Regions from separate parts of the Methylobacterium sp. 13MFTsu3.1M2 genome, predicted to be linked through region 2. Evidence: predicted binding sites of a transcription regulator. Region 2 holds the regulator's gene; each other region holds the start of a gene.

What was found. Region 2 encodes PhoB, which activates phosphate uptake and scavenging genes when phosphate is short. Its sites were predicted from a motif close to TGTCATNNANCTGTCAT; they were not measured.
Region 1: BM314_RS16545 (Orn/Lys/Arg family decarboxylase) is a predicted target of PhoB. The motif match lies at 3,759-3,775, and genes of this name have one in related genera.
Region 3: BM314_RS21215 (inorganic phosphate transporter) is a predicted target of PhoB. The motif match lies at 3,940-3,956, and genes of this name have one in related genera.

What each region holds. Positions count from the first base shown of each region.
Region 1 is NZ_FOMM01000015.1:173,908-179,635, reverse strand. It holds gene BM314_RS16555 (TonB-dependent receptor) at 1-1,966, opposite strand, end outside; gene BM314_RS16550 (hydroxyacid dehydrogenase) at 2,546-3,526, shown strand; gene BM314_RS16545 (Orn/Lys/Arg family decarboxylase) at 3,824-5,728, shown strand, end outside.
Region 2 is NZ_FOMM01000016.1:119,012-124,739, reverse strand. It holds gene pstS (phosphate ABC transporter substrate-binding protein PstS) at 1-326, shown strand, start outside; gene pstC (phosphate ABC transporter permease subunit PstC) at 412-1,389, shown strand; gene pstA (phosphate ABC transporter permease PstA) at 1,402-2,292, shown strand; gene pstB (phosphate ABC transporter ATP-binding protein PstB) at 2,315-3,130, shown strand; gene phoU (phosphate signaling complex protein PhoU) at 3,240-3,959, shown strand; gene phoB (phosphate regulon transcriptional regulator PhoB) at 4,082-4,777, shown strand; gene BM314_RS17190 (protein-disulfide reductase DsbD family protein) at 4,957-5,728, opposite strand, start outside.
Region 3 is NZ_FOMM01000021.1:125,199-130,926, forward strand. It holds gene BM314_RS21195 (MFS transporter) at 1-1,032, shown strand, start outside; gene BM314_RS21205 (Ros/MucR family transcriptional regulator) at 1,510-1,917, shown strand; gene BM314_RS21210 (hypothetical protein) at 1,921-2,172, shown strand; gene BM314_RS21215 (inorganic phosphate transporter) at 2,262-3,890, opposite strand; gene BM314_RS21220 (ceramide glucosyltransferase) at 4,088-5,236, shown strand; gene BM314_RS21225 (DUF1045 domain-containing protein) at 5,262-5,728, shown strand, end outside.

The DNA.
Region 1 (5,728 bases), on a different contig from region 2:
GGTCGAGGCGGGCCCAGTCCGGCAGGGCCTGGGTGTTCGCGAGGTCGACGAACTGCCGCCCGGTATAGATGACCGCGCCGTTGAGCGTCAGGCCGGGCAAGCCCGGCAGGTCCCACTCGGCCCCCAGGCTCGCCTGGACCTCCGGCACGCCGATCGGCCGGTTCCCGCGATTGGCGGCGAGCGCCGTCCTGACGAGGCGTCCGTCGAGCAGGGTCACGCCGCCGACCACCCGCACCTGCGGGGTGATCTCGCCGAACAGGCTCAGCTCGAGCCCGCCGACCTGCTGCTCGGCGGTCGCCGCGAAGCGCCCCTGCGGGCCGAGCTCGCCCGCGGGCTTCGTGATCCGGAAGGCGCCGAGCGTGGCGCCGAACCGGCCGAGATCGAGCTTCACGCCCGCCTCGACCTGTCGGGCCACGTAGGGCTCCAGGATCGTGCCGGAATTGGTCGCCACCGCCGGGGCCACGTCGCCGCGGCTCAGGCCCTCGATGTAGTTGCCGTAGAGCGAGACCGAGTCCCAGGGCCGCACCACGAGGCCGACCATCGGGGTCGTGGCGCTCTTGTCGTAGGACGAGGCCAGCGTGCCGACATTCGACACGTAGTTGTGCGCCTCCACGCGCTGGCGGCGCACGCCCAGGGTCAGCAGGACGCGCTCGTCGAGGGCCGACAGCGTGTCGGCCACCGCGATCCCCGACAGGGTGCTGTCGGACAGGCGGGGCCGGCCGACGCCGTAGATCGGCGCGATGTACGGGACGAGGGCCGGCGCGTAGAGGTTCGACAGGTAGGCGCCCCGGCCGGGCGAGAACCGCCGTGCCGTCGCCTCGTCGTACACGGAGCCCTGCACGGTCAGGGCGTGCCGGATGAAGCCGGTCTCGAACCGGGCCCGGACGCCACCGTCGTAGGTGAGCCGGTCGACGCCCAGCGCGTAGAATTGCGGCGTGCTGGTCGTGTCGCCGCGGCCATTGAGGATCGTCGGCGCCGACTGGAAGTAGCGCTCCACGCCGGTCTGCCCGCCGCCGACATCCGCGAACAGCGTGACTTGATCGGTCAGGTCGTACTCGGTGCGCAGCAGACCGCCGCGATCGTCGACGTCCGAGTATTCCCAGGGCTGGGTCAGGTTCAGGCGGCCGTCGGGCGCCCGCGGTACGGGCACGCCGGCCCGCAGGAGGAACGGGCGCAGCGGCGCGTTGAAGCGGTCGGTCTGCGCCAGCAGGTAGAGCCACGCGCGGAACCGGTCACCCTGGTAGTCGAGGGCCAGGGCCCCGACGCCGGTCGTCTCGGTCTGGCGGTCGAAGGGCGTGGCGCCGCCGTGCAGGCTGCCGACGACGCGGGCGCCCCATTCCCGGCCAGGCCCCCAGCGGCGGGCGACGTCGACCTGGCTGCCGCCCCAGGCGGTCGAGCCGTAATCCAGGGTGACGCGGGTCAGGTCCGCGCCGGCGCGCTTGGGGACGATGTTGACCACGCCGCCGACCGCGCCATTCGGCGACACCCCCGTGAGGGCGGCGGACGGCCCCTTCAGGACCTCGATGCGCTCCACGTAGTCGGTGAAGATGCGGAAGCTCGGAGCGACGCCGTAGAGCCCGTCGAAGGCGACCTCGCCGCTGGTGTTCTCGTTGGACGGGAAGCCCCGGATGGAGAAGGAGTCGAACGGCGCCCCCGTGGTCTGGGTGGCGCGCACCGACGGGTCGAGGACCAGGGTCTCGGACACCGTCCGCGCCTGCCGGTCCCGGATGAGTGTGTCGGTGTAGCTGGCGATGCTGAAGGGCGCCTTCTGGGTCTCGATATCGCCGAGGAGGCCGAGGCGCCCGCCCCGCGCCACCTGACCTCCGGCATAGGCCGGGACCGGGCCGCGCGGCGCGGCCGCGCTCGCGACCGACAGCTCGTCGAGCTGGACGTCCCGGCCGGCCCCGGCCTCCTCGGCGCGGGCGGCGTGCGGCCCGGAACCGACGAAGCCCAGCAGGACGGCCATCGGGAGAACCGGCCGGGCCGCGCGCCGCCGGCGCCGGTTCCGCGCGGAAACAGGTACTGAAAAGTCGTGGGACTGCATTGTCGTGACGATGGCTCCGAATCACGGAGCAAGGCAGCAAATATCTCTACATGTGTCAAAAATACATTTGGAGTAATTACAACTCTACAGTGCGATCGCATCGCTGATCGAGCATTGTAGATATTTATTGTCGTATATACATAGATGTATTTCAGGACGTCGTGTTTATCAATGACGCGACCATCTTCGCGCGATCGGGGCGGCGATTTCACGGAGGGCCGGGCCGCAGCTCGGCCGAGGCGCACGCCCGGGATCATCGGTCCGGACGAGGCCGCCGAGGCCGGACCCGGCCGCGATTTCCCGTGGATCGTGCGCGGCCGGTCGGGCCGCCGGGGCGTTCGACCGCGCGACCACCGGATCCCGACGGGCCCGCGGGAGCGCCGACCGGCGGCCGCGGCGCCGCGATCGGGGCGCCCGGTTGCCAGGGTTGCCCACCCCGCCTAGACGGGCCCGGCGCGAAACGTGCCTGTCACCCCTCCTCTTGTGCAGAGGTCTTCTCCCGTGATCACCGGTCCGTGCCTCATCGTCCAGCCGATCCACGCGGCGGGCCTCGACCGGTTGCGCGCGGCCGGCCTGGAGCCGCGCCCGGCGAGCGGGACCGAACCCGAGACGCTGGCGCGCGAGGTCGCCGACTGCGTCGCCGTCATCACCCGCAACACCGGCTTCCCGGCCCGCGCCATCGCGGCGGCGCCGGCCCTGCGGGTGATCGGGGTGCACGGCACCGGCACCGACCACGTCGCCACGGCCGAGGCGACCGGGGCCGGGATCGTGGTGGTGAATACGCCCGGCGCCAACGCCGTCTCGGTGGCCGAGCAGACGCTGGCGCTGATCTTCGCCCTGGCCAAGGCCCTGCCGGAGGCCGACCGCTCGGTCCGGGCCGGCGACGACAGCTTCAAGTTCACCGCCCGGCTGATCGAGCTCGCCGGCCTGACGCTGGGCCTCGTCGGCTTCGGGGCGATCGGGCAGGCGACCGCCCGGCTCGGCGCCGCCCTGGGCCTGCGGGTGCTGGCCTACGGCCCGAGCCGCCCGGACGCGGACTTCGCCAACGCCGGCGCCCTGCGGGCCGCCTCGGTCGACGCGCTCCTGGCGGAATCCGACATCGTCTCCCTGCACGTGCCGCTGACCCCGGGCACACGCGGCCTGATCGGCCGGGACCAGCTCGCCCGGATGAAGCGGGAGGCCTTCCTGATCAACACCAGCCGCGGCGGCCTGATCGACGAGGCGGCCCTGGTGGAGGCGCTGGAGGCGGGCACGATCGTGGGCGCCGGGCTCGACGTCTTCGCCCAGGAACCGCTGCCGGTCGACCACCCGCTGGCCCGCCAGCCCCGGGCGATCCTGACGCCCCATGTCGGCGGCTCCACCGGGGCGGCCCTGATCCGCACCGCCGAGACCGCCGCGACCCGCGTGGTCGACGTCCTCGCCGGCCGGCGGCCGGGCGGGCTGGTCAACCCGGCCGTCTGGGAGCGGCGCCGCGGGGTGTGAGGGTCCCCCTCTCCCGCACGGGAGAGGGTTGGGGTGAGGGACGAGAGGCTTCGGGATCAAGCACCCGATCGACGCGATTCGAGGGGGAGCCTCGTCCGGTGAGGTCTCACCCCTCACCCTGTCCCTCTCCCGCACGGGAGAGGGGACCCGCGGCCGATCCTGACGGCGCGGCGGTCGTGGCCGGCCCGGTTCACGGTGTTTCGTCCGGACCGCGACCGCCCGCCGCGCGCCGTGTCATGCAATCGTCGCAGACGGGCCGGAAAGCCACCCGCTGCATCCGAGGCCAGAGAGGGCTCCATGGACTTCCACCGTCGCTTCACGGTCCTGATGTGCGCCCCGGCCTTCGACCCGGACGATCTCGAGGGCGCGCGCGTCAACCAGATCGTGGCGGCCGTGGAGCAGCGCGGCTTCGAGGTGGTGCGCGCCCGGCGCGTCGAGGACGCGGCCATCGCGGTCCAGACCGACGCGGCGGTCGGCTGCCTCGTGGTCGACTGGGGCAAGCGCGGCCTCGACGGCAAGGCCGCCGCCCTCATCGACATGATGCGCCGGCGCGGCCTGGAGATGCCGATCGTCATCATGGTCCGCCGCAAGCGGCTGGAGGATATCCCGGTCGAGCTCCTCGACTTCATCGACGGCTACATCTTCCTCGCCGAGGAGACGCCGGAATTCATCGCCCGCGGCCTCGTCAGCCGGGTCACGCAGTACGCCGAGACCCTCAAGACCCCGTTCTTCGGCGCGCTCGTCGACTACGCCGAGAAGGGCAACCAGCTCTGGACCTGCCCGGGCCACAACGGCGGCATCTTCTACAACCGGTCGCCGATCGGCCGGATCTTCGTGGAACACCTCGGCGAGGCGATCTTCCGCGACGACCTCGACAACTCGGTCCTCGACCTCGGCGACCTCCTGACCCACGAGGGTCCGGCGCTGAAGGCCCAGAAGGAGGCCGCCAAGATCTTCGGGGCGGAGAAGACCTACTTCGTCCTCAACGGCACCTCGGCCTCCAACAAGATCGTCCTGTCCTCCCTGGTGGCGGAGGACGACCTCGTCCTGTTCGACCGCAACAACCACAAGGCGGCCCACCACGGCGCCCTGTTCCTGGGTGGCGGCATCCCGATCTTCCTGGAGACGGACCGCAACGCCTACGGCCTGATCGGGCCGATCTTCCACGAGGCCCTGGACGAGACCCGGATCCGGGAGAAGATCCGCCGCAATCCGCTGGTGACCGATCCGGAGGCGTGGCGCCGGGAGCGGCCTTTCCGCGTCGCGGTGATCGAGCAGTGCACCTACGACGGCACGATCTACGACGCCCAGGAGATCCTGGAGAAGATCGGCCACCTCTGCGACTACATCCTGTTCGACGAGGCCTGGGCGGGCTTCATGAAGTTCCACCCGCTCTACGCAAGGCGCTTCGCCATGGGGCTGACCGGGCTCGACGAGACCTCGCCGGGCATCGTCGCCACGCAATCGACCCACAAGCAGCTCGCGAGCTTCAGCCAGGCCTCGCAGATCCACACCCGGGACGGCCATATCCGCGGCCAGACCCGGCGGGTCGAGCACAAGCGGCTCAACGAGAGCTTCCTCGTCCACGCCTCGACCTCGCCCTTCTACCCGCTCTTCGCCTCCCTCGACGTCGGCGCCCAGATGATGAAGGGCCGCTCGGGCATGATCCTGTGGGACGACACGATCCGGCTCGGGATCGAGTGGCGCAAGAAGGTCCGGGCGATCCGGCGCGAGTTCGAGGAGAACGAGCGCGATCCCGCGCGGCGCTGGTTCTTCGACCCCTTCGTGCCGGACGTGACGGTGAACGCCGACGGCGCCGAGGTGCCGTGGGAGAGCGTGCCGACGGACGAGCTCGCCGCGACGCCGCGCCACTGGGAGCTGAAGCCGGGCGCGCGCTGGCACGGCTTCACCCACGTGGCGCCGGGCTACGCCATCACCGACCCGAACAAGCTCACCGTGCTGACCCCCGGCTTCGACCGGCACACGGGGGCCTACGCCCAGCACGGCGTGCCGGCGCCGATCGTGGCGCAATACCTGCGTGAGAACCGGATCGTCGCCGAGAAGAACGACCTGAACTCGCTGCTCTTCCTGCTGACCCCGGGGGTGGAATCCTCCAAGGCCGGCACGCTGATCTCGGGCCTCGTCGCCTTCAAGCGGCTCCACGACGACAACGTCCCGCTGGAGGAGGCCATGCCGGAATTC
Region 2 (5,728 bases):
CGCAGCCCGACGACAAGGCGTTCCAGGCCGCGGCGGCGAGCGCCGACTGGAAGGCGACCCCGGGCTTCGGCATCTCGCTGACCAACCAGCCGGGCGAGGCGGCGTGGCCGATCACGGCGGCGACCTTCATCCTGGTCCACAAGGACGCCGCCGACCCGGCCAAGTCCGCCGCCGTGCTCAAGTTCTTCGACTGGGCCTACAAGAACGGCGACACGCTCGCCACCGACCTCGACTATGTCCCGCTGCCGGACAACGTCGTCGAGCTGATCCACCAGGAGTGGAAGGACGTGAAGGGCAAGGACGGCAAGCCTGTCCTCAACATGTGAGCGTGGCGGGGAGGGGGTGAGAACCTCCTCCCTCGCTTCCGGGAACGCACCGCGCTACCACGCCCCCCTTCGCAGAGAACCGCGGATGCCCGCTTTGACCGAATCGATCGCCCTCGGCCGAACCCGTTCCGCGACCGCGCGGAAAGCGCCGAGCCGGAGCCTCGACACGCTGTTCCGGACCTGCTCGTACGGCGCGGCCCTGCTGGTGCTGCTCGTGCTCGCCGGCATCCTCGGCTCGATCCTGTACGGCGGCTGGCCCGCCTTCCGCGAGTTCGGCTTCGGCTTCCTGACCTCCAGCGCCTGGAACGTCGGGACCGAGCAGTACGGCGCCCTGGTCGCGGTGATCGGGACCGTCGCCTCCGCCTTCCTGGCCCTGCTGATCGGCGTGCCCGTCTCGCTGGGCATCGCGGTCTACCTCACCCAGCTCTGCCCGGGCTGGGCCCGCAAGCCGGTCGCCATGACGATCGAGCTGCTCGCGGCCGTGCCGAGCATCATCTACGGCATGTGGGGCCTGTTCGTGTTCGCGCCGCTCCTGGCGCGCTACGTCCAGATCCCGGTCTCGAACCTCGTGGAGGGCATGCCGATCGTCGGCACGCTGTTCTACGCCCGGGTGCCGTCGGGCGTCGGCGTGTTCACCGCCGGGATCATCCTGGCGATCATGATCGTGCCGTTCATCGCCTCGATCGCCCGCGACATGCTCGACCAGATCCCGACCGTGCTGCGCGAGAGCGCCTACGGGATCGGCTGCACCACCTGGGAGGTCGTGCGCCACGTGCTGGTGCCGCAGGCGGCCGTCTCGATCATCGGCGCGATCATGCTCGGCCTCGGCCGGGCGCTCGGCGAGACGATGGCGGTGACCTTCGTGGTCGGCAACGCCAACCGGCTCTCGGCCTCGATCTTCGACCCCAGCTCGACCATCGCGTCGCGCATCGCCAACGAGTTCAACGAGGCGGACGGCCTCCAGCTGAACGCGCTGATGGCTCTGGGCTGCATCCTGTTCGTGATCACCTTCGTGGTGCTCATCATCGCCCGGCTGCTGACGCGCCGCGTCCAGGCCGCCTGAGGAGCACGCGCGATGGTTTCCTCCAGCACGATCGCCCCGGCCGCACAGCGCCGCCCCGGCCGCGTCCGCCAGGGACGCCGTGTCGCCGACCGGACCCTGCGCGTCGCCTGCGCCGCCGCGACGGTGGTCGGCGCCCTGGTCCTCGGCTCGATCCTGGTGATGCTGATCGTCCAGGGCGTGCGCGGCTTCACGCCGACCCTGTTCACCAACCCGACCCCGGGCCCGGGCTCGGAGGGCGGCGGCATCGCCAACGCCATCCTGGGCAGCCTCGTTCTGACCGGGATCGGCATCCTGATCGCGACGCCGGTCGGCGTCATGGCCGGGACCTTCCTGGCCGAGTACGGGCGCGGCTCGAAGCTGGCCGCCCTCATCCGTTTCCTCAACGACGTCCTGCTCTCGGCGCCGTCGATCCTGATCGGCCTGTTCGTCTACACGCTGATGGTGCGGCCGATGGGCACCTACTCGGGCTGGGCCGGCGGCGTGGCGCTGGCGATCATCGCCGTGCCGGTGATCGTGCGCACCACCGAGGACATGCTGCGCCTCGTGCCCGGCACCCTGCGGGAGGCCGGCGCGGCGCTCGGCGCGCCGCCCTCGACGGTGATCATGAGCGTGACCTGGCGGGCGGCCTCGGCCGGCATCGTCACCGGCATCATCCTGGCCCTCGCCCGCATCGCCGGCGAGACCGCGCCGCTGCTGTTCACCGCGCTCAACAACAATTCCTGGTTCTCGGCCAACCTGATGGGCGGCGTCGCGAACCTGCCGGTGATGATCTACCAGTTCGCCCTCTCGCCCTACCCGAACTGGCAGGGCCTGGCCTGGGCGGGCGCGCTCCTGATCACCACCACCATCCTGGCGCTGTCGATCATCGCGCGCCTCGTGATCAAGCCGCAGGCCTCGCGCTGAGCCCCCTTTCGAGGACACGACGATGAACGCCGCCTCCGCGATCCCCACGGTCGAGCTGAACCGCAACCGCGCCGAAGAGGGCGGCCCCGTGCGGATCGCCGTCAAGGACCTGAACTTCTACTACGGCAGCTTCCACGGGCTGAAGGACGTCAACCTCAACTTCCACGACCGGCAGGTGACGGCGCTGATCGGCCCTTCCGGCTGCGGCAAGTCCACCCTGCTGCGCTGCTTCAACCGGATCTACAGCCTCTACCCGGAGCAGCGCGCGGAGGGCGAGATCCTGCTCGACGGCGAGAACATCCTCAGCCCCTCCGTCGACCTGAACGAGCTGCGCTCGCGCATCGGCATGGTGTTCCAGAAGCCGACGCCGTTCCCGATGTCGATCTACGACAACGTGGCCTTCGGCCTGCGCCTCTACGAGAAGCTGCCGAAATCCGAGCTCGACGGCCGGATCGAGGAATCCCTGCGCAAGGCCGCCCTCTGGGACGAGGTGAAGGACAAGCTCCGGCAGCCCGGGACCGGCCTGTCGGGCGGCCAGCAGCAGCGCCTGTGCATCGCCCGGACGGTGGCGCAGAAGCCGGAGGTGATCCTGTTCGACGAGCCGACCTCGGCCCTCGACCCGATCTCGACCGGCCGCATCGAGGAGCTGATCGAGCAGCTGCGCGACGAGTTCACCATCGTGATCGTCACCCACAACATGCAGCAGGCGGCGCGCATCTCGCAGTTCACCGCCTTCATGTATCTGGGGCAGCTCGTCGAGTTCGGTCCGACCAACCGCATGTTCATGAACCCGACGGAACGCCGCACGCAGGACTACATCACCGGCCGCTTCGGCTAGTCTGCCGGGCCGCTCCGGTCCCGGGACCGCCGCTCGCGTCTCCGGCGCGCCGGCGGGTCCCGCAAGCCTCCCGGAGGGCCGTCCCCGGGACTCCATCGAAGGATCCGCCATGCCCGGCCATATCGTCACCTCCTACGACACCGACCTGGAGAACCTGCGTCGCTCGATCTCGGAGATGGGCGGCGTCGCCGAGAAGATGACCGCGGAGGCGACCGACGCCCTCGTGCGCCGGGACGACACGCTCGCCCAGGCGGTGATCCTCGCCGACAAGCGCCTCGACGCGCTGCAGCGGGACATCGAGGAGCGCGCCGTGCTGCTGATCGCCCGGCGCCAGCCCCTGGCGATCGACCTGCGCGAGACCATCTCGGCGATCCGCGTCTCCGGCGATCTGGAGCGGATCGGCGACCTCGCCAAGAACGTCGCCAAGCGCGTGGTGGCGATCTCCGACCAGGCGCCGGCCCAGAAGATCGTGCTCGGCGTGCGCCACATGAGCGACCTCGCCGAGGGTCAGCTGAAGGACGTGCTCGACGCCTACGGGAGCCGCGACGTCCAGGCGGCCCACGACGTCTGGGAGCGCGACGGCGAGATCGACGCCCTGTACAATTCCCTGTTCCGCGAGCTCCTGACCTACATGATGGAGGATCCGCGCAACATCTCGTTCTGCACGCATCTCCTGTTCTGCGCGAAGAACGTCGAGCGCATCGGCGACCACACCACCAACATCGCCGAGACGATCCACTACCTCGCCACGGGCGAGACGCTGGCGGGTGACCGGCCGAAGAACGACGCGTCGAACTACGCGACCGTGGACGGCGTGCAGGCGCCGTGAGGCGCCAACCCCGGCGCCTTCCTGTGGGCGCGGCCGGGGTCACTCTCCGTGCGGGTTGAGGCGGGGCGGCGCCTCCTGCACCATCCGGTGACCGCCCGCAGAACGAGTTTTCGAACGTGAGCATGCAAGTCCTGATCGTCGAGGACGAGGAGGCCCTGAGCACGCTGCTGCGCTACAACCTGGAGGCCGAGGGCTTCCTGGTGGATTCGGCGGCGCGCGGCGACGACGCCGAGCTGCTCTTGGCGGAGCGGATCCCGGACCTCGTCCTGCTCGACTGGATGCTGCCCGGCCTCTCGGGGATCGAGCTGTGCCGCCGGATCCGGGCGCGCCGGGAGACCGAGCGCCTGCCGGTGATCATGCTCACCGCCCGCGGCGAGGAGGGCGACCGCGTCCGCGGGCTCGGCACGGGCGCCGACGACTACATCGTCAAGCCGTTCTCGGTCCCGGAGCTGCTCGCCCGGATCCGCGCTCTCCTGCGCCGGGCCAAGCCCGCCCACGTCTCGGACCGGCTGGCGGCCGGCGACCTGGAACTCGACCGCACCGGCCACCGCGTCCGCCGCGGCGGCGAGGAGCTGCATCTGGGCCCCACGGAGTTCCGGCTCCTGGAATTCCTGATGCTGGCGCCGGGCCGGGTCTTCTCCCGCGAGCAGCTCCTCGACGGGGTGTGGGGCCACGACGTCTACATCGACGAGCGCACCGTCGACGTCCATGTCGGGCGGCTGCGCAAGGCGCTGAACGGCCCGCGCCAGACCGACCCGATCCGCACGGTCCGGGGCTCGGGCTACGCCTTCGACGAGACCTTCTCGCTGGAGGCCTGAGGCGGCCTCACGGGCCGTCCGGATAGGACTTCGCTCCGGCGCACCGTCATCGCGAGCGCAGCGAAGCGACCCAGGGCGGCGGGACGCCTGTGAGCGTGGCGCTGCTGGGTCGCTTCGCTCCGCTCGCAAAGACGCTGGGACGGGCCCGCGAAGATTCGCGCGTCCCGACCTCCAGGGACTCAGCGCGCCAGCGCCGCGCTCCGGCCCGAGGCGGCCGGCACCGCCTCCAGCGCCGCCAGGACCGTCCCCTCGGTGAGGATCTGCGGCAGCACCTGGGGCTCTCCCGTCCCGGTATAGAGCAGGTAGAGCGGGACGCCGCTGCGCCCGTGCTTCTCCAGGAGGCGGGTGATCTCGGGGTTCTGGTTGGTCCAGTCGCCCTTCATGTAGGTCACGCCGCGCTCGGCCATCGCGGCCCGCACGGCCTTGGTGTTGAGCGAGGTCGCCTCGTTGACCGCGCAGGTGATGCACCACGCGGCGGTCATGTCCACGAAGACGGGGCGGTGCGCGTCGACCAGGGCGTCGAGGCGCGCCTGCGTGAACGGCTCGATCCCGTCGGCGGCGGCCTGCGCGGCCGGCGCGGCGCGGTCCCGGGGCAGGGTGACGGCGAGGGCCCCGACGGCGATCAGCGCCAGCGCGGCGGCGGCCTGCGCGACCCGGCCAGCCCGCGGCGGGGCGGCGCGGCCGTGCTCCCAGGCCCAGGCGGCGAAGCCCACGAGGACGAGGCCGATCAGCGCCGTCAGCAGCCCGCGCGGGTCGACCTGCTGCGCCAGCACCCAGATCAGCCACGCCACGGTGGCGTAGACCGGGAAGGCCAGCACCTGCTTGAGGGTCTCCATCCAGGCGCCCGGCCGCGGCAGCGCCCGCAGGGCCGGCGGCCAGAGGGTCAGGAGCAGGAAGGGCAGGGCGAGGCCGAGGCCGAGGCTCGCGAAGACGGCGAGCGCCACGCCGGCG
Region 3 (5,728 bases), on a different contig from region 2:
ATCATGATCTCCTGGGGCATCGCCACCGCGCTGATGATCTTCATCCGCAGCGAGTGGCACTTCTACGCCCTGCGCTTCCTGATCGGCGCCATGGAGGCGGGCTTCGCGCCGGGTATCCTCTATTACCTGACCATCTGGTTCCCGGCCTCGCATCGCGGCCGCATCACCTCGTTCATGTTCGTGGCCTCGGCCTTCTCGGGGATCTTCGGGGCGCCGGTGGCGGGCCTGATCCTCGGCGGCCTCAACGGCGTCGGCGGCCTCGCCGGCTGGCAATGGCTGTTCCTGGCCGGCGGCCTGCCCTGCCTCGTGCTCGGAATGCTCGTGCTGACGCGCCTCGACGACCGGATCGCCGATGCGCGCTGGCTGTCCGAGCCCGAGAAGGCGCTCCTGTCGAGCCGGATCGCACACCACAACCGGGACATCGGCGACCACTCGCTGATCGGGGCGATCAAGCAGCCCGGCTTCCTGATGATCGCGCTGATCTACTTCCTGCTCCAGATCGGCTCGTACGGCCTGAACTTCTGGGGGCCGGACCTGATCAAGACCGCGAGCGGCGGGCAGGCGGCCTCGGTGGGCTTCCTGACGGCGATCCCCTACATCTGCGGGGCGATCAGCATGGTGGTGATCGGGCGCCTGTCCGACGCCTCGGGCGAGCGGCCGAAATTCGTCGCGGGCCTCGCCATCGCGGCGGCGCTCGGCTTCTTCGGCGCCGGCCTGTTCGACAAGCACATCGTGCCGCTGATGTTCGCCCTGGCGCTGCTGGGCGCCGGCATCGTCGCCTCGATCCCGACCTTCTGGACCCTGCCGGCCAAGCTCGTCACCGGCGTCGGCGCGGCGGGCGGGATCGCGCTGATCAACACGCTCGGCCAGTTCGGCGGCATCGTCAGCCCGGTGATGGTCGGCTGGGTGAAGGATCTCACCGGCTCGACGACGCCCGCGCTCTACGGGATCGGCGTGCTCTGCCTCGTCGCCGCCGGGCTCGCGCTCTTCGCCATGCCGGCGAGCCTGCGCCGGAGCGACCGCGCGGCGTGAGACGGCCTGCCGCCCCGGCGCGGCCGGGGCGGCGGGTCGCGGCTGGCCCCGGAGCGGGGCGAGACGGGCGTGGCCGCACGCCGCGCGGGCGGGATCGGTCAGGCGCGCGACCGCCGCGACCGAGCGGTCCCGGATCGGCGCCGGGGGCCCCCGAGGTTGCGCGCCGCCGGCATCGGCCGATGCCGATATCCGGTTCAGACGCCGATCTCAGCGACCGAAATCAGTGAACGTATCAGTAACCATGGCGGGAATGCCGCCGGTTGCGCGGTGGAGCAAAAAGCCTCGCGCTGCCGGACAAACCGCCGGCGGCTCATATTGTATATTATCTGCAACCTCAAGAAACGGAGTGAAATCAACTTGAGGTAGAAATCCCTCGGCTGGCCCGTCGCCTCGGTTTCGTCCTGCAAAGCCCGCGCGAGCGGGCCCACCGGGGACGGGGCACGAGGATCGGGACGCCCTCGAACAGCGATGTCTCAGATGGACCACCTCACCGACCACCGTTCAACCTTCATGCTGGAGAAGGTCGGCGCGATCGTCGCGGCCTACGTCTCGCGCAACGCGATCGAGGTCACGGCGCTGCCGGCGCTGATCGACCAAGTGCATACGGCGATCGCGGTGCTCCGCTGCGCGCCGTCGGAGTTCGGCGGGGTCGGGCTGAGCCAGTCGCAGGTCGATGCCTCGATCCAGCAGGACGGCCTGATCAGCTTCATCGACGGCCGGTCCTACCAGACCCTGAAGCGCCACCTCACCGCGCACGGCCTCACCCCCGAGCGGTACCGGGCCAAGTACGGCCTGCCGGCCGACTACCCGATGGTGGCCCCGGGCTACGCCGCGCGGCGCTCGGAGATCGCCCGGGCGATCCAGCTCGGCCACAAGGCGGCCTGAGCGATGACGCCCGACGCTTCCGCGGATCCGGCCCGGGACCGCGCGCCGTTACCGGGGGCGGCGCGCACGAGCGACGCCCTGAGCCGCATCGCCGGCATCCTCGACGTGCCGGTGGCGAGCTTCTACCCGGATGCCGACCGGCCCGACGCGGCCATGACCCAGGCGGCCGACCTCGTCTCGGCCTTCGTGGCGATCGACAGTCCGGCGGCGCGCCGGACCTGCCTGGCCTTCGTGCGGGCGATGGCGAGTTCCTGAAGCGCCGGGGCGCGCTGCGGGAGGCCGGAGACCGGGTCGCTTCGTCGGGGGGCGGAGCGCGGTCTCCGGCCCGTCCGGCCGGACCCGCGTCAGAACACGTGGCGCAGGAGGTAGAACAGAGCGGCCGCGAGGGTGATCGCCGCCGGCAGGGTCAGGATCCAGGCGAGCGCCATGTTGCGCACCGTGGACATCTGGAGGCCCGAGCCGTTGGCCGCCATCGTGCCGGCGACGCCCGACGACAGGATGTGGGTGGTCGAGACCGGCAGGCCGTAGAGCTCGGCCAGTCCGATCGTGCCGGCGGCGACGATCTCGGCCGAGGCGCCCTGCGCGTAGGTCAGGTGGGTCTTGCCGATCTTCTCGCCCACCGTGACGACGATGCGCTTCCATCCGACCATGGTACCGAGACCCAGCGCCAGGGCGACGCAGACCTTGACCCAGCCCGGGATGTAGCGCGTGCCGTCGTTGAGCAGGCCCGCGTAGCGCTTCAGGTCGGCCTTGTCGGCCTCCGAGAAGTCCGCCCCGGCGCCCGGCAGCACGCGCACCGCGTCGGCGGCGAGGTACATGTCGCTGCGCAGGTTCTGGGTCTGGGCGGCCGGCACCGTGCGGATCGCGCCGTAATTCTTCACGCTGGCGGCGATGTCGTTCGAGAGCGCCGCCAGCGCCGCGTACACGGGCGGCGTGTTCAGCGCCTTGGTCTTGAGCGCCTCCGTCACGGTCCGGCGCGCGGCCGCGGCGTCCGGCACCGCCGCGCCGGGGGCGCGGGCGGCGAACACCGCGCTCGCCGCCGTCGAGGCCTGCACGAAGGCGGGCGTCGTGTCGTCCGCCATGGTGCGGTTGAGCGCGTAGGCGGTGGGGGCGGCGCCGATCAGGATCAGCATGATCAGGCCCATGCCCTTCTGCCCGTCATTGCCGCCGTGGAAGAACGAGACCAGCGTGCAGGTGAGGATCAGCAGGCCGCGGATCCAGAGGGGCGGGGGCGCGTCGCCCGCGGGCGCCTCGTAGAGGTCCCTGCGGCGGACCGTGACCTTCAGGGCGAGCAGCAGCAGCGCCGCGAGCACGAAGCCGCAGACCGGGGAGAACAGCAGCGCCTTGAAGACGTTGAGCGCCTGGGTCCAGTCGACGCCCGCGGTGCCGTCGCCGCCGTTCATCAGCTGGTTGGCGAGGCCGACGCCGAGCACCGAGCCGATCAGCGCGTGGGACGACGAGTTCGGCAGCCCGAACGCCCAGGTCCCGAGGTTCCAGATGATGGCCGCCAGCAGCAGCGCGAAGATCATCGCGTAGCCCGCGTGCGAGCCGACGTTGAGGATCAGCTCGACCGGCAGCAGCGTGACGATCGCGTAGGCCACGGCGCCCGAGGACAGCATCACGCCGAGGAAGTTGAACACGCCCGACCAGATCACCGCGACGAGCGGCGGCATCGAGTGGGTGTAGATCACCGTGGCGACCGCGTTGGCCGTGTCGTGGAAGCCGTTCACGAACTCGAAGGCGAGGGCGATCAGCAGGGCGAGGCCGAGCAGCGCGAAGGCGCCGTAGGCCAGGGGCGCTTCCCCGACCGCGTTCATGTCCGCGATGAGGCTCACCACCGCGTAGCCCAGGCCCGCCACGAGGACGAGCAGGAACGCCACCACCCCGCCGAGATGCATCCCGTGGTCGAGGCGCGGGCCGCCCGCCTTCCGGCCTCCCACCGCCCCCGACGGCATCACGGCGGTATCGGACATGAACCCTCGCGCGGAATCTTTCGTGGTGAGCGGGGATTAAAACCGCGCGGTGACGGTTGGGTGACGGCCCGCGACGCCGCGCGTCGGCGAGCGTGTCCGAGAGCGTGTCCGAGAGCGTCGGGCGGCGCTGTCACACGCCTGACGCGGTCCGGCCGCTAGCGGACCGGACCGCTCGCCCGATCGCACGAGGGATCCGCATGATTGACGCCACGGTGCCGGCCCTGTCCCTCGGCGCGCTCCTGGCCGTCGTCCAGATCGGCAGCATCGCCGTCGCGGCCCGGCGCCTCGGCCGGGACCACGGCCCGTCGCGGTTCCCGGACGGCGCGCCCGTCTCCCTGGTCCGCCCCCTGCGCGGGGTCGAGGCCTACAGCGAGGAGATGCTCCTCCGCAGCTTCCGTCTCGACTACCCGTCCTACGAGCTGATCTTCTGCGTGGCCGACCCGGCCGACCCGATCGTCCCGATGGTGGAGCGCCTGATCGAGGCCCACCCGCACGTGCCCGCCCGCCTGATCCGCGGCGACGAGCGCGTCAGCGCCAACCCGAAGCTCAACAACTGCCTGCGCGGCTGGCGCGCCGCCGCCCACGACTGGGTGGTGCTCGCCGATTCCAACGTCGCCATGCCGCCGGACTACCTCCAGCGGCTGCAGGCGGCGTGGCGCGCCGATACCGGCCTCGTCTGCTCCACCCCGGCCGGCGCCCGCCCGGGCAGCTTCATGGCGGAGGTGGAGTGCGCCTTCCTGAACACCCTGCAGGCGCGCTGGCAATACGCCGCCGAGGCCTTCGGGCTGGGCTTCGCGCAGGGCAAGAGCATGCTCTGGCACAAGCCCTTCCTGGAGGCGCAGGGCGGCCTCCAGGCGCTCGCGGCCGAGATCGCCGAGGACGCGGCCGCCACCAAGCTCGTGCGCGCCGCCGGCAAGCGGGTCCACCTCGTGGCGAGCCCGTTCGAGCAGCCGCTCGGCCCGCGCGGCTTCCGGGAGGTCTGGGCGCGGCAGCTGCGCTGGGCGCGCCTGCGCCGCGTGACCTTCCCGCTGTTCTTCGCCCCCGAGATCGGCAGCGGCGTCCTGCTGCCGGCGCTCCTCGTCGCCCTCTGGGCCGGAAGCCTCGCGGGCCTCGCGGGCGCTGCCGGCCTCGCCGCCCTGTGCTATGCCGCCGAGCACCGGCTCGCGGTCCGCGCGGGCTGGCACCGCTCGCCCCGCACGCTGGCCGCCTTCCTGGCGCGCGACGCCCTGATCCCGGCGATCTGGGTCGGCGCCTGGATGCGGAGCGCCATCGTGTGGCGGGGCAATGCCATGGACGTGCGCCCCCGGCGGGCCGCCGACGCGCGCACCTACGCGCCGACGGCCTGACCGCCCGGCGATCGGAGGCCCTGACGTGTCGCGCCGCTACGCCCTCTACTGGCTGCCCGCCCCGGATTCGCGCCTCGAAGCCTTCGGCCGGGCGATCCTCGGCACCGACAACGTCACCGGGCTGCCGGTGCCGCACCCGGAGGGGCTCGGCGATCTCGCACCCGTCACGGCCGGCGCGCGGGTCTACGGGTTCCACGCCACCCTCAAGGCGCCGCTGCGCCTCGCCCCCGGCACCGGGGAGGCCGACCTCGTGGCCGCCGCCCGCGCCCTCGCGGCCGCGCACCCGCCAGTGGCGGTGGGGCCGCTCCGGGTCGCCGCCCTCGGGCCGTTCCTCGCCCTGGTGCCGGAGACACCCCCGCCGGAACTCGGGCTCCTCGCCGCCGAGTGCGTCGCCGCCCTCGACCCGTTCCGGGCACCGCTCACGGAGGCCGAGCGCGCCAAGCGCCGGCCGGAGCGCCTCGACCCGCGCGGCCGCGCGCTCCTCGACCGCTG